Regions from separate parts of the Paenibacillus sp. J22P277 genome, predicted to be linked through region 1. Evidence: riboswitches for the same ligand, from Rfam matches in the RefSeq annotation. Region 1 holds a riboswitch; each other region holds the start of a gene.
What was found. A riboswitch is a leader RNA that binds a small molecule or an ion and turns the genes downstream of it on or off. The one in region 1 is predicted to bind cyclic di-AMP.
Positions count from the first base shown of each region.

Region 1 (4,093 bases):
CGTCGCCGCGAAACGTTAAGCGGGTTTGCCGGCGCAACGGCCATCTTCGGGCGGTGCGGTCGTTCGACGGTGAGATGCAGTCCGTTTTCCTTGGGGATTCTTCCCGGGGGACGGGCTGCTTTTTTGTCGGGGCCAGGTTCTGTCCCGAGAACGGACGGAATCTTTGCAACGGGTTCGCCCAAAGTGGTATGGTGTAAGGAGCAAGCATAGGAGGAAAACGATGGCGAACGAATCGAAGAAAAACAAACAATTTGCCAATATATCGCTCGGCGTGATGGCGGCGGGCTTCGCGGCGACCATTCCGTTTCGTGCCGGGGGACTCGGGCTGCTGCATGCCGGCTTCGAAGCCGGCGTCATCGGCGGACTCGCGGACTGGTTTGCCGTGACGGCGCTGTTCCGCCACCCGCTCGGCATTCCGATCCCGCACACGGCGCTGCTGCCCCGGAACCGGAAGAAAATGTCCGAGGGCATCGTGCGCGTGCTGGAGGACCGGCTGCTGGCGAAGGACAGCATGCTCGAGAAGTTGAGGCAGTTCGAGCTGGCGGAGCAGCTGCTGCCCGTCATCCGCGGCGCGCTGCATTCGGCGGTGCACAGCGAGCGCCTGCCGCAGCTCTTGGAAGGCGTTATCCGCAGCGTGGATGCCGATCGCATCGTTCCGCTGCTCTCGGACGAGATCGGCGCGGCCGTGCGCCGCATCGACCTGGAGGCGGCGCTTCGCGGCTTCCTGCGCAAAGCCGAGGAGGACGGCACGGACGAGCGCATGCTGGATCTGCTGCTGGAGCGGGCGGAGTCCTGGATCGCGACCGAAGGGATGCGCCGCGAGCTCGGCAGCGCGGTCATGACGCTGATCAAAGGACTGAACCTCGGCGGCTTGATGTCGTTCGCGGTCAATGCCTTCATCGGCTATTTGGAAGAGGACAAGCTTGGGACCATGCTGCAATCCTTCGTGCTCTCGAAGATCCACGAGCTGAAGCTCGAGGGCACGGAGCGCCGTTTGATCGTCATGAGCAAGCTGCGCGAGGCGCTGGATATCCTGATTACGAAGCTGGCGGAATCCGGACAGCTGGACGCCATGCGCGACGAGCTGCTTGAAGCCTTCGATATCGAGGGCGAACTGCATAAGCTGTTCGAGAGCCTGCGGGAGAAAGGCGTCGCTTTCCTGCATGACGAGGATTTTGCCGAGAAGACGTGGACGTTCGTGGACGGACTCCTGAACCGGATCGAGGCGAACGAAGGACTTGTCGACGAAGCCGAGCATTGGCTCAAAGGCCAAGCCGCGGCGCTGATCGAGCGCAACCATGCCCGGATCGGCTCCTTCGTGCGGGAGAATCTGGACCGGCTCGACAACGACCAGCTGGTCGAATTGATCGAGGACAAGGTCGGGCAGGACTTGCAATGGATCCGCGTCAACGGCGCGCTTTGCGGGTTTCTGATCGGCCTCCTGCTGCGGGGCATCGAGATGGCGACCGGGAACGTTTGAGGCCGGGGATTGCGAACTTTGTCAGTGAACGGGCGGATGATTAAACCATTCGCCTTACGCCCCAAATACGAAAAACGCTCATTTAGTGAGGTAGCGGGAGATTGCTGGCGCTCGCCGCCTTTGTAAGCGCTATATCCATGCTGGTTGCCTGCTCAAGGGAGCGGATTGCGTACGGGTTTCCTTTACAAAAAGCATGTGCTGGCGTAACATGAGTCATGCTTAAACTACGTAATTGACAACGCTGAATTTCCGAATTGGAAAACGGGGGAACCATTGGCATGTCAAGCCATCGAAGGCGTCAGATCGAGGCTTGCCATCAGGGGTGAATCCCGGGCGGGGCAGCTTAAGGCCGCCGCGTTCCGGGTAGGGCAGCTCTCATGTCCGAATCCGACAGCTAACCTCGTAAGCGACCCGAGAGAGGCGACGATTGTGCGTGCGAATAGACACTTCTTATATCATGTGCCTAGAAGCCGCGAGAGGCGTTCCTCTAAGTTAGAGGCCGTTTTTCGTTGGCTTCTTTTTTGATGTCCGTTTTCGCGCCCTCGCATAAGTTTCAAGCAATTCGCAAATCTATAGGTATAGGCATGAAAGGGGTATAACGTTATGGCCGGCTACCGGCGACAAACTCCGGAGGAACTGCTATTATCCATCTCCAAAATCCATCGCGGCCGTCTGAAAATTTACATCGGCGCCGTCAGCGGATCCGGCAAAACCTACCACATGCTGCGCGAGGGCCAGGCGCTCAAGCAGCAGGGAATCGAGGTGGTCGTCTGCGCCGTCTCGACGATGCGGCGGCCGGAAACCGTGGAACAGCTGGCGGATCTCGAGCGCATTCCGAGCATCCATTGGCTGAAAGGCGACGTGGAGAAGAAGGATTTGAATTTGGATGCGATCATCGAGCGCAATCCGGAGGTGCTGCTGGTAGACTCGCTGGCGCATGAGAACCGACCTGGCGCCAAGTTTCCGACGCGGCGCGAGGATATTCGCTTTCTGCTCGGCCGCGGAATCAGCGTGATCACGACGGTCAATGTCTACGAGCTGGAAGGCGTGACGGAGCAGGCGCAGAAGCTGACCGGCATCTCGCCGGAATGCACGGTGCCGACCGATCTGTTGGAGCTGGCGGATGAAGTGCGGTTGATCGACGTGTCGCCGGAGACGATCCTGAACCGGCTGAGCGAGGGGCGGCTGAACAATGTCAAGGATCCGGAGCTGCTCAAACGCGGCAATGTCGGCAAGCTGCGCGAGCTGACGCTGCGCCTCATGGCGGAGGGCGTGAACGAATCGCTGGAGAAGTACCGCGAGGAGCAGGGCTTCATCGGGCCTTCCGGCGCGTCCGAGCGCATCTTGGTCGCCGCGCAGTACCATATCAACGGATCGATCTATATACGGCGCGGGCAGCAGATCGCCAAGCGGCTGGGCGGAGACCTGCAGGTCGTGGTCTTCAACGACGCCACCCAAGAGCCGACCAAGGAGCGGGAGGCGTTCAAGAAGTCGATCCTGAAGCTGGTCGAGAAGGTCGGGGCGGGCTTCCGCGAGATCGCCGTTTCCGGCCGGAAGCAGGTTCCGCGGGCGATGATCCGCTACGCCATGCTGATCAACGCGACCCGGATCGTCATGGGTCATTCCAAGCAGACCCGCTCGGAGGAGCTGATGCACGGCTCGATCGCGCACAGCCTGCTGAAGCAGACGCGCAACATCGACGTGTTCTTCATGGCGGATCGCGCGGAGCATGACGGCGAACGGGTGCTGCCGGCGAAGCGTTCCGTTTCGAAGCCGCCGTCGGAACCGTACCGCAGGCTGAGCACGCAGGAAGTCGAGAAGAAAATCGAGCGCATTCGCCGCGGGACGTTCAAGGTGTACGTCGGCGCCGCTCCCGGGGCCGGCAAGACCTACATGATGCTGCGCGAAGGCAACGCGCTGCTCCGCAAGGACATCGACGTCGTGATCGGCTGCGTGGACACGCACGGACGGGCCGACACGGAAGCGCAAATCGGCGGGCTGACGACGATTCCGCGGATCCGGATCGAGTCGAACGGTAAAACGGACGAAGAGATGGATGTCTCCGCGATTATCGCCCGCAACCCCGAGGTCGTCTTGATCGACGAGCTGGCGCACGAGAACGCGCAGGGCAGCCGAAACAAGCACCGGTACGAGGACATACGGCAGATTCTGGATGCGGGCATCTCCGTCATTTCCACGATGAACGTGCAGCATCTGGAGAGCCTGAAGGACGCCGTCGAGCAGATTACCTGCACGACCGTGACCGAGACGGTGCCCGATCAATTCCTGCGCCTCGCGGACGAAATGGAGCTCGTCGACGTTGCGCCGAGCGCGCTGCAGCAGCGCCTGCGCGACGGATTGATCTACAAGGACGAGGACGTGGAAGGCGAGCTGGCCGGCTTCTTCAAGACGGGCAACCTCATCGCGCTGCGCGAGCTGGCGCTGCGGGAGATCGCGGACGACGTGGACGAACGGCTGGAGTCGTGGGAACGCAACGGCTCGCTGCGCGGCACGTGGCATCGGCATGAATCCATCTTCGTTGCGGTGACGACGAGCAAGAACGCCGAACGGCTGATTCGTCGCGGTTTCCGTATCGCGTACCGCTTGAAAGCC
Region 1 covers NZ_JBXENS010000002.1:620,009-624,101, reverse strand. The annotation lists gene AC50YL_RS07535 (class I SAM-dependent methyltransferase) at 1-19, shown strand, start outside; gene AC50YL_RS07530 (DUF445 domain-containing protein) at 221-1,480, shown strand; cyclic di-AMP (ydaO/yuaA leader) riboswitch at 1,710-1,905, shown strand; gene AC50YL_RS07525 (histidine kinase) at 2,084-4,093, shown strand, end outside.

Region 2 (4,093 bases), on a different contig from region 1:
GATTATTTGCTTAGGGATGCATACTTTACGGGGGTGAACTACGGTACCTTCGATTTGGAGCGGATCTTGCGCGTACTGCGGCCGCATCAAGGACGTATCGTCGTCAAGGAAAGCGGCATGCATGCGGTCGAGGACTATCTCATGTCTCGTTACCAAATGTATTGGCAGGTGTACTTCCACCCGGTTACGCGAAGCTCCGAAATCATACTGCGACAAATATTCCGCAGAGCGAAGGAGTTATATGCCGGCGGCCATGCGTTCGGCTGGATGATGGCGCCCCTGGAGAAGCTGTTCTCCGGAACGATCGACATCGAGGATTACCTTGCGCTGGACGAGGCGCTCGTTCAGACCGCTTTCTCTGCTTGGGCATCCGAATCCGATACGGTGTTGTCCGATCTATGCAAGCGATTCTTGAACCGCAAGCTTTACAAATATATCACGATGGATCAACCCGACGAGAAGCTGTGGCAGGAGATTCGGGATCAATTTCGCGCCATAGGGCTTCATCCGGAATATCACCTGGAAATTGACTTTCCGTATGACATGCCCTACCATGTGTATCGTCCGGGTACGGCCGAACAAGCGGAAAAGGAAGAAAAACCGCCGATTCTGCTGCTCTCGGGCGATGACCGGTTGTCGGAAATATCCGGAAGGTCCGATATCGTCCGCTCCATCACGGGTATCCATCAAGGAAAGTATCACCTGTATTACCCGGAGGAACCGCTGCTTGAATCAGCGCATCTCTTGTCCGCGAAGATACGCGAATTGTTTGCTTTAATGTAGAAAGGGGTTTCGCAAATCATGATGTTAATCGACACGCATACGCATTTGGACTCGCATAAATTCGACGACGACCGCGAATCGGTCATTGAACGGGCACGGGCCGAGGGGGTAGATAAGCTGATCAATATCGGCTTCAACCGGGAGACGATCCCGACGACGATCGCGCTGGCCGAGCGCTATCCGTTCATCTATGCCGCCGTCGGCTGGCATCCCGTCGACAGCATCGACATGAAGCCGGAGGACCTGGAATGGATCGCTTCGCTGCTCGATCACCCCAAGGTCGTCGCGATCGGCGAAATCGGGCTTGATTACCACTGGGATACGTCGCCGAAGGACGTTCAGCAACGAGTATTCCGCCAGCAAATCGCCCTCGCGAAAGCGAAGCGCAAGCCGATCGTCATCCATAATCGCGACGCGCATGAAGACGTGGTGCGTATTCTTCGGGAAGAAGGGGCGAGCGAAGTCGGCGGCGTCATGCACTGCTATTCCGGCAGCTGGGAGACGGCGAAGCAATGTCTCGATATGAACTTCTACATATCCTTCGGGGGACCGCTTACATTTCTCAACGCGCGGGTACCCAAAGAGGTCATGGCCAAGGTGCCGCTCGACCGTCTGTTAATCGAAACCGATGCTCCGTATTTGGCGCCTCACCCGCATCGCGGGAAGCGAAACGAGTCGGCTTTCGTCCGTCTTGTAGCAAATACAATGGCGGATATTTTAGGTAAATCCGTAGAAGAAATTGGAAGAATTACGACCGAGAACGCGATGAAATGTTTTGGAATATCATGAAAATCGGATTGAAAGCAAGCATTTGGATGATATCCGGGGATAAAAATGATTTTTGATCCGAAAATCGCTTGAATCTCTCGTTATTTTCCTTGAAATTCACTAAAATCGTCATTAATCAGTTCTTTACAATGTGCGGCGCTAGACTGTATGATTCATCTCAGAGCAACAAAAGTTGTATTCCTTTTCCAAATAATCGCTTAATCTCCGGCTACCGGAGAGCGGGGGAACCAATTGTTGAAACTGTCTGTATCATGCCGACGGCGGAGACGGTGAAATTCTTCTTGGGGTGAATTTCGCGGACGGACGCATTCAGAATGAAGCGTTCCCGAGCGAATAGGGCGACTCTCGCGCCCGAATCCGACAGCTAACCTCGCAAGCGTCTATAAGAGAGATCAACCTCGTGCATGCAACTCCATGCTGCCTATTTTAAATGGGAAGCCACGAAACAGATCCTCTGTCGTCGGGCTTCTTTTTGTTTGAATATTGCGTAAACTGACGACATAGGGTGTATCGTGGAGGTGGGGCCGGGGAGGAATATGGAAGATGCGTGCTTGCACGCTAATACTACTCTATAGTCGCGTCTAAGTATCATGCGTTACAAAGGCGGCGGGGCTATGTAAGGAGGACCGAAGAAGTGGGAGCACTCCAGCTTAAGGACACCCATGGGAAACGATCATCCAGCATGTCTTTCGCATTGCGATGGAAGCATGAGAATGTGCGTTTAATTGTACTGAGCGCCATGATCTCAATCGCTATGACTTTCATGTTTTTGGTGTTGTTGTACGGAACGGCTGACAAGCATGTCTCCGTAGTATTGAACGGACGAGAAACCATTGTCTCGACGAAACAATGGGTCCTTCAACGCCTACTGGATGAACAAGCCATAACCATTGGCACGCACGATAAGGTGTCGATGCCGCTCGATGGCGGAATAAGCGACGGCGACCGGATCATCATCGATCAGGCGGTCCCGCTTAAAGTGAAGGCTGACGGCAAAGTAAGAACGTTGTACACGACAGAGAGAACTGTACAGGCGGCGATCGATCAGGCTGATATAGCGGTTCGCGGTCAAGACAAGGTAACGCCTTCGCTTGTGGCCGCGCTCGAACCGAACATGACCATCACGGTCACCCGGATCGACAAGAAAGTGTCCGAAACGAGCTACCCCGTTCCCTTCACCGTCGTGAAGAAGGACGATCCGCAGCTTGCGCTCGGCAAACAGAAGCTTGTCCAGTCGGGCAAGCAGGGCAAAGTCGTCAAACGCTACGAAACGGTATTCGCGGACGGCGTGCCGGTATCGCAAATCCTCGTAGAGAAATTGACCCCGGAATCCGCGGTCAACCAAGTCGTGTCGGTCGGGACCAAAAAGCCCGAGCCGAAGGTAACGATGCTGTCCGCGCAGTCCTCCCGGTCGACGTATACGAAGCACGGGGTAACGTTCAACGCGAAGAAAGTGATGAAGAACGTTACGCTGACGGCGTATTCGGCCGGCGTTGCATCGACGGGCAAAGACAAGAACCATCCGGAATACGGCATTACGGCATCGGGAGCGCGCGTTCAGGAAGGACGCACCATCGCGGTGGATCCGAGGGTCATTCCGATCGGCTACTGGGTATATATTGAAGGAATCGGTTTCCGCCGAGCGGAAGATACCGGCAGTGCGATCAAAGGCAGCAAAATCGACGTTTACTTCGACAGCGAATCTTACGCGGACCGGTTCGGGCTGAAGCGGGGCTACACGGTGTACGTGCTGGGACCCAAAAAGCCGGAGTCTCTGTAGAGACCCGGTCGACGGTCCGGCGTTGGTTGAATTCGCCGTCTACTTGATTCATATCGTAATTCATGCGAAAATATGCCATCATAAGAAGGGGCGATGCCTCTTCTTTTTATTTGTTTATCGGAAGGGAAGGAATGGAGCTTCCATGATCAAAGAAATCATTGTCGTCGAAGGCAAGGACGACACGGTCGCCATCAAGCGGGCCGTCGAAGCGGAGACGATCGAAACCGGCGGTTCCGCCATCGGGGAGGCGGTGCTTCGGCGCATCGCGCTGGCGCAGGAGCGCCGCGGCGTCATCATCTTCACCGATCCCGACCATGCGGGCGAGCGAATCCGCAAAATCGTCGCGCAGCGCGTGCCCGGCTGCAAGCATGCGTTCCTGCCGCAGGCGGAGGCGCTCTATAAAGGAGATATCGGCGTGGAGAACGCCTCTCCGGAGGCCATACGGCACGCGCTGGCCAATTTGCGCACGGAAGCCGGCAGTAATGACGGCGGTCTGGCGGAGGTCACGATGGAGGACCTGATGCAGGCGGGACTGCTCGTCCATCCGCAGGCATCGGAGCGCAGGTTGAAGATGGGCAATTTGCTTGGCATCGGGTATGCCAACGGCAAGCAGTTCTATAAACGATGCTCCACGTTCCGGATTACGCGGGAAGAATTCCGGCGTGCGCTGCAGGCGATGGAGAGCGAAGGAGAATCGCGATGACGGAAGGATTCAAAACGACCCAGGAAGTCGGTTCGCCC
Region 2 covers NZ_JBXENS010000015.1:58,849-62,941, reverse strand. The annotation lists gene AC50YL_RS35115 (HD domain-containing protein) at 1-783, shown strand, start outside; gene AC50YL_RS35110 (TatD family hydrolase) at 805-1,572, shown strand; cyclic di-AMP (ydaO/yuaA leader) riboswitch at 1,757-1,966, shown strand; gene AC50YL_RS35105 (resuscitation-promoting factor) at 2,207-3,352, shown strand; gene rnmV (ribonuclease M5) at 3,495-4,055, shown strand; gene rsmA (16S rRNA (adenine(1518)-N(6)/adenine(1519)-N(6))-dimethyltransferase RsmA) at 4,052-4,093, shown strand, end outside.
Region 2: another riboswitch for cyclic di-AMP. It lies ahead of AC50YL_RS35105 (resuscitation-promoting factor); the one in region 1 lies ahead of AC50YL_RS07525 (histidine kinase).

Region 3 (4,093 bases), on a different contig from region 1:
TTCGCCGAGAAGGGCTACCCGCACGTGACGATGCGCGAAATCGCCAAGCGGGCCGGCTGCTCGCATACGGCGATCTATTTGTATTTCAAGAACAAGGAAGAGCTGCTGCAGCATATCGCCATTCCTTCGCTGCTGGAACTGGAGAACGATTTTCTCGCGGAGATGGCGAAGATGGACAGCACGCCGCTCGAACGTCTCAAGAGCATCTGCAGCCGTTACGTCGTCTTCAGCCTGAGCAGCGGCAGTTTACATACGGTCTTGTTCATGTCCGGTTCCGTGCGGGTCGACGACCCCGCTCCGGCGCTGGAGATCAACGTCATCCGCAACCGCTTGTTCGCGCACATGCGGGATTCCCTGCGTTTGACCCTTCCTCTCGATCCGGCCGACGACGGAGAGAAGCTTATGAACCGCGCGCGGGTGCTTTTTTATTACATGGAAGGCTTCGTCAGCACGTACGGGGGGCATACGGGGCCGACCGAAGAGCTGATCGCGCGCGTTCTTCCGATTTTCGGCGAAGGCATCGAGATCTTGATCGCTGGCATGAAGGCCCAATATTAATTGTTTCTAATGCCGAAGGGATTAGCTTAGCGGGAGCGAATTCGTTAGGATAATCGTTGCGGAGGTTGGGATATGAGGCGCAAAGCCGTTTATTGCAATCGCGTGCTTGCTTCGGCATTGAAACGAAAGCTGGCGCTGAAGCCGGGCGGGAACGCGGAACGCGGGCTTCATCCGGATGCCACGAGCTATCAGCGGCTGATCAAATATTTGCCCGAACCCATTTTCGTCCACGACGGCGAAATGGTTATTTTTTCGAATCAGGCAGGCTTGCGCATTCTCGGATTGACGGAAGCGGAGCTGCTGTCGAAGCCCTTTCTTCACTACCTCCATCCCGATGTAAGAGAAACCGCGAAGGAACGGCTTATGCAAGTCTTCGAAACGGACGAGCCCAACGATTTTGCCGAATCGAAGCTGGTCAGCGCCACGGGCGAAGTGATCGACGTCGAGGTTTCGAGCACCCGCATCCGCGATTATCCGGGCAAAGGCACGGTCGTGCAGAGCGTATTTCGCGACATCCGCGACCGCAAGAAGGACGAAGAGGCGATGATTCAGTCGGAGAAGTTGTCGGTAGTGGGGCAGATGGCCGCGGGCATCGCGCACGAAATCCGCAACCCGCTGACTTCGCTCATCGGTTTTTCCAAGTTTCTCAAGACGCGGATCGACAGCTACCACGATTATTTCGACATCATGCTCGTAGAGCTGGACCGGATCAACTCCATCGTGCAGGAGTTCATGGCGCTCGCGAAGCCGCAGGCGAATCAGTTCCGCAAGCATGATCTGATCAAGACGATCCAGAGCGTGCTCACGCTGCTCGAGACGCAGGCGATCATGAACAACGTGCAGCTGACCGCGTATTACGACACGGATTCCGCGTCGCTGCTCTGCGAGGAGAACCAGCTCAAGCAGGTGTTCGTCAACGTGCTCAAAAACGCCATCGAAGCGATGCCTCAAGGCGGGACGGTGGTCGTGGATTTGAAATCCGCAGGCAACGGGATTGCCGTCTCGATCGCCGATCAAGGGGTCGGCATTCCCGAAGAGCAGCTGCCGCTGCTCGGAGGTCCGTTCTTCACGACCAAGGACAGCGGAACCGGGCTCGGACTCATGGTGTGCTACCGTATCATCGAAGGCCATGGCGGCAAAATCGACATTTCCAGCCGCCCCGGCATAGGGACGACAGTGACGGTGCATTTGCCCAAAATCGATTGAAACGATGCCGCGGTTCGTCCGATGGGCGGATTTACCGGTAGGATTGTCCGTTCGAATTGTGTTATTCTATTACGCGAGCCGAAACGTTACTCGTACGGGGGATCTTTTGGAGCAAGTCATATTGCTCCGTTCCCGTCATCTGATGGACATCACATGACGGGTTCACCGCGCCTTGGCGCTGGGGTGAATCGCGCGTTTACGTGCGTAGGGTCGAACTCCTCGACCCGAATCCGACAACTAACCTCGCAGGCCGCATGCGATGACGACATCATCGTTCCGCTTCCGTTTAAGCGGATCTGTCGCTCTCGCGATGACGTCCTATGCCCGCTTTTCAGGCATATGGCCGTAAACTAAGGAGGAAATCGACAACATGAATATCCACTGGAAGAAGAGCGTTGTAGCAGCAGCGCTCAGCCTGGTCATTCTCGCCCAAAGCGCGGCGGCCCATGCGGAGGCCAAGTACAAGGCGAAGGACGACGACACGTTCTGGAAGATTTCGAGCCAATTCGGCGTCAGCGTCGATCTGCTTCAGCAGGCGAATCCTTTCGTCGACGCGGGAAACATTTACGAAGGCTTGATGCTGGTTATTCCGGCGGCCGCAACGGCCAAATCGATGGCGCCGGTGAAAGCGACGAAGCTCGCGGCCGATAAACAAGCCGTGAAGCCGGCAGCCAAAAAAACGGCAGAAGCTCCGAAAGCGGCAGCGAAAAAGGTTGCATCGGCAAAGAAAGTCGCTCCGGCGAAAAAAGTCGCCCCGGCGAAGAAAGCCGCTCCGAAAAAGACGGCGACGACTTCCAAGACGAGAAAAGCGACCGTTCAAAAGCCGCAGGCTGATCGCGTTACGGTGAATGGCAAGTCGTATGTCTACAAGGACGTCGTTCAGGCAAAAGCAAGCGCGTATACGGCTGCAGCCTCCGAGAACGGCTGGGGAGCGGTCGACTACTTCGGGAATCCGCTGAAGCTCGGAACGATCGCGGTCGATCCGGACGTCATTCCGATGGGAAGCAAATTGTATATTACAGGCTACGATCATAACGGTCTCCCGTCAGGAGGCATGATGGCGGTCGCGTCCGACCAAGGCAGCGCCATCAACGGGAACCGAATCGATATTTTCGTTCCGCAATCGCAGGAGCAAGCAAGCAATTTCGGCTTTCAATCCGTCAAGGTCTTCGTACTTGATAAATAGGCGTCATACGGCAAACGGCAGTCCCTCGGGACTGCCGTTTCGTTCATTCTATTCCCCTTTGCGATTGGCCGGACGGCCGAGCAGCTCGGGCAGCGTGACGATCGTGTATCCTTTGCTTCGCAGCAGCTTGATAAGCCGCGGCAGCGCGGCGACGGTGCCGGACAGATCCTGGCCTGCGCCTCCCCCGGCATGCTGCAGGATGATGGAGCCCGGCTGAAGCGTTCGCTTGATGTTGATCAGGATGGCGTTGCTGTCCAGGCTTCGCCAATCCTCGGAATCGACGTCCCAATTGACGACGGTATAGCCTCCGCCCCGGAGCCATTCCACCTGCGCCGGCGTGATTTCCCCGTACGGCGGGCGGACGAACCTCGGGCTGTAGCCTGCCAACGGCCTCAGAATCCAATCCGTGCGCAGGATTTGCTGCTGCATGGCATACAGCGAGATCCGGGAGAACACGGGATGATTGAGCGAATGATTGCCGATGATATGTCCTTCCCTGCTCATGCGCCGGACGAGGGCGGGATTGGCGGCCGCCCGCTGGCCGACGACGAAGAAGGTCGCCCTTACTTTATAGCGTGCCAGCGTATCCAGCACCTGGGGCGTGTATCTGGGGTCCGGCACGTCGTCGAACGTAAGCGCTACTTTCCGGTACCGCCGAGAGCCCCAGACGACGAAGGCGCCGGGATAGCGCTTCTGCAGCGTTACCCAGGACATCGATTTCGCTCGGCTCTGTTTCTTGGGCTTGGCGCCGGAGAAGGCGTCCGTTTCATCGGAGGGCTCTTGAAGCTTATGGACGCCGCTTTCCGCCGCGGCCGCATGCGACGTTACGGCGCCGAACTCCCGTCCTTCATCGGAGGAGGCGGTCAATAACGTCCAAGCCGCCAGCAGCAACAGCGCTTTCCTCGCCCCGCTAAACATCCGCATGGCCTTCCCTCCTTAATGAAGTCATTTTGCCCGCTGGCCGCGCCGGGCATTCACCGAAAAATCGGAATCAACACTTTACAGCGGTGGACCGAGCACGTAACATAAAAAGGAATAATTACGTGCGAAAAGGGGATTGAAGATGCCAAACATCGATATGCCGCTTCACCAATTGCAAACGTATTCAGGAATCAACCCGAAGCCTGCCGATTTCGATGCTTA
Region 3 covers NZ_JBXENS010000004.1:244,418-248,510, reverse strand. The annotation lists gene AC50YL_RS14470 (TetR/AcrR family transcriptional regulator) at 1-558, shown strand, start outside; gene AC50YL_RS14465 (ATP-binding protein) at 631-1,764, shown strand; cyclic di-AMP (ydaO/yuaA leader) riboswitch at 1,831-2,030, shown strand; gene AC50YL_RS14460 (3D domain-containing protein) at 2,135-2,950, shown strand; gene AC50YL_RS14455 (polysaccharide deacetylase family protein) at 2,999-3,874, opposite strand; gene AC50YL_RS14450 (acetylxylan esterase) at 4,014-4,093, shown strand, end outside.
Region 3: another riboswitch for cyclic di-AMP. It lies ahead of AC50YL_RS14460 (3D domain-containing protein); the one in region 1 lies ahead of AC50YL_RS07525 (histidine kinase).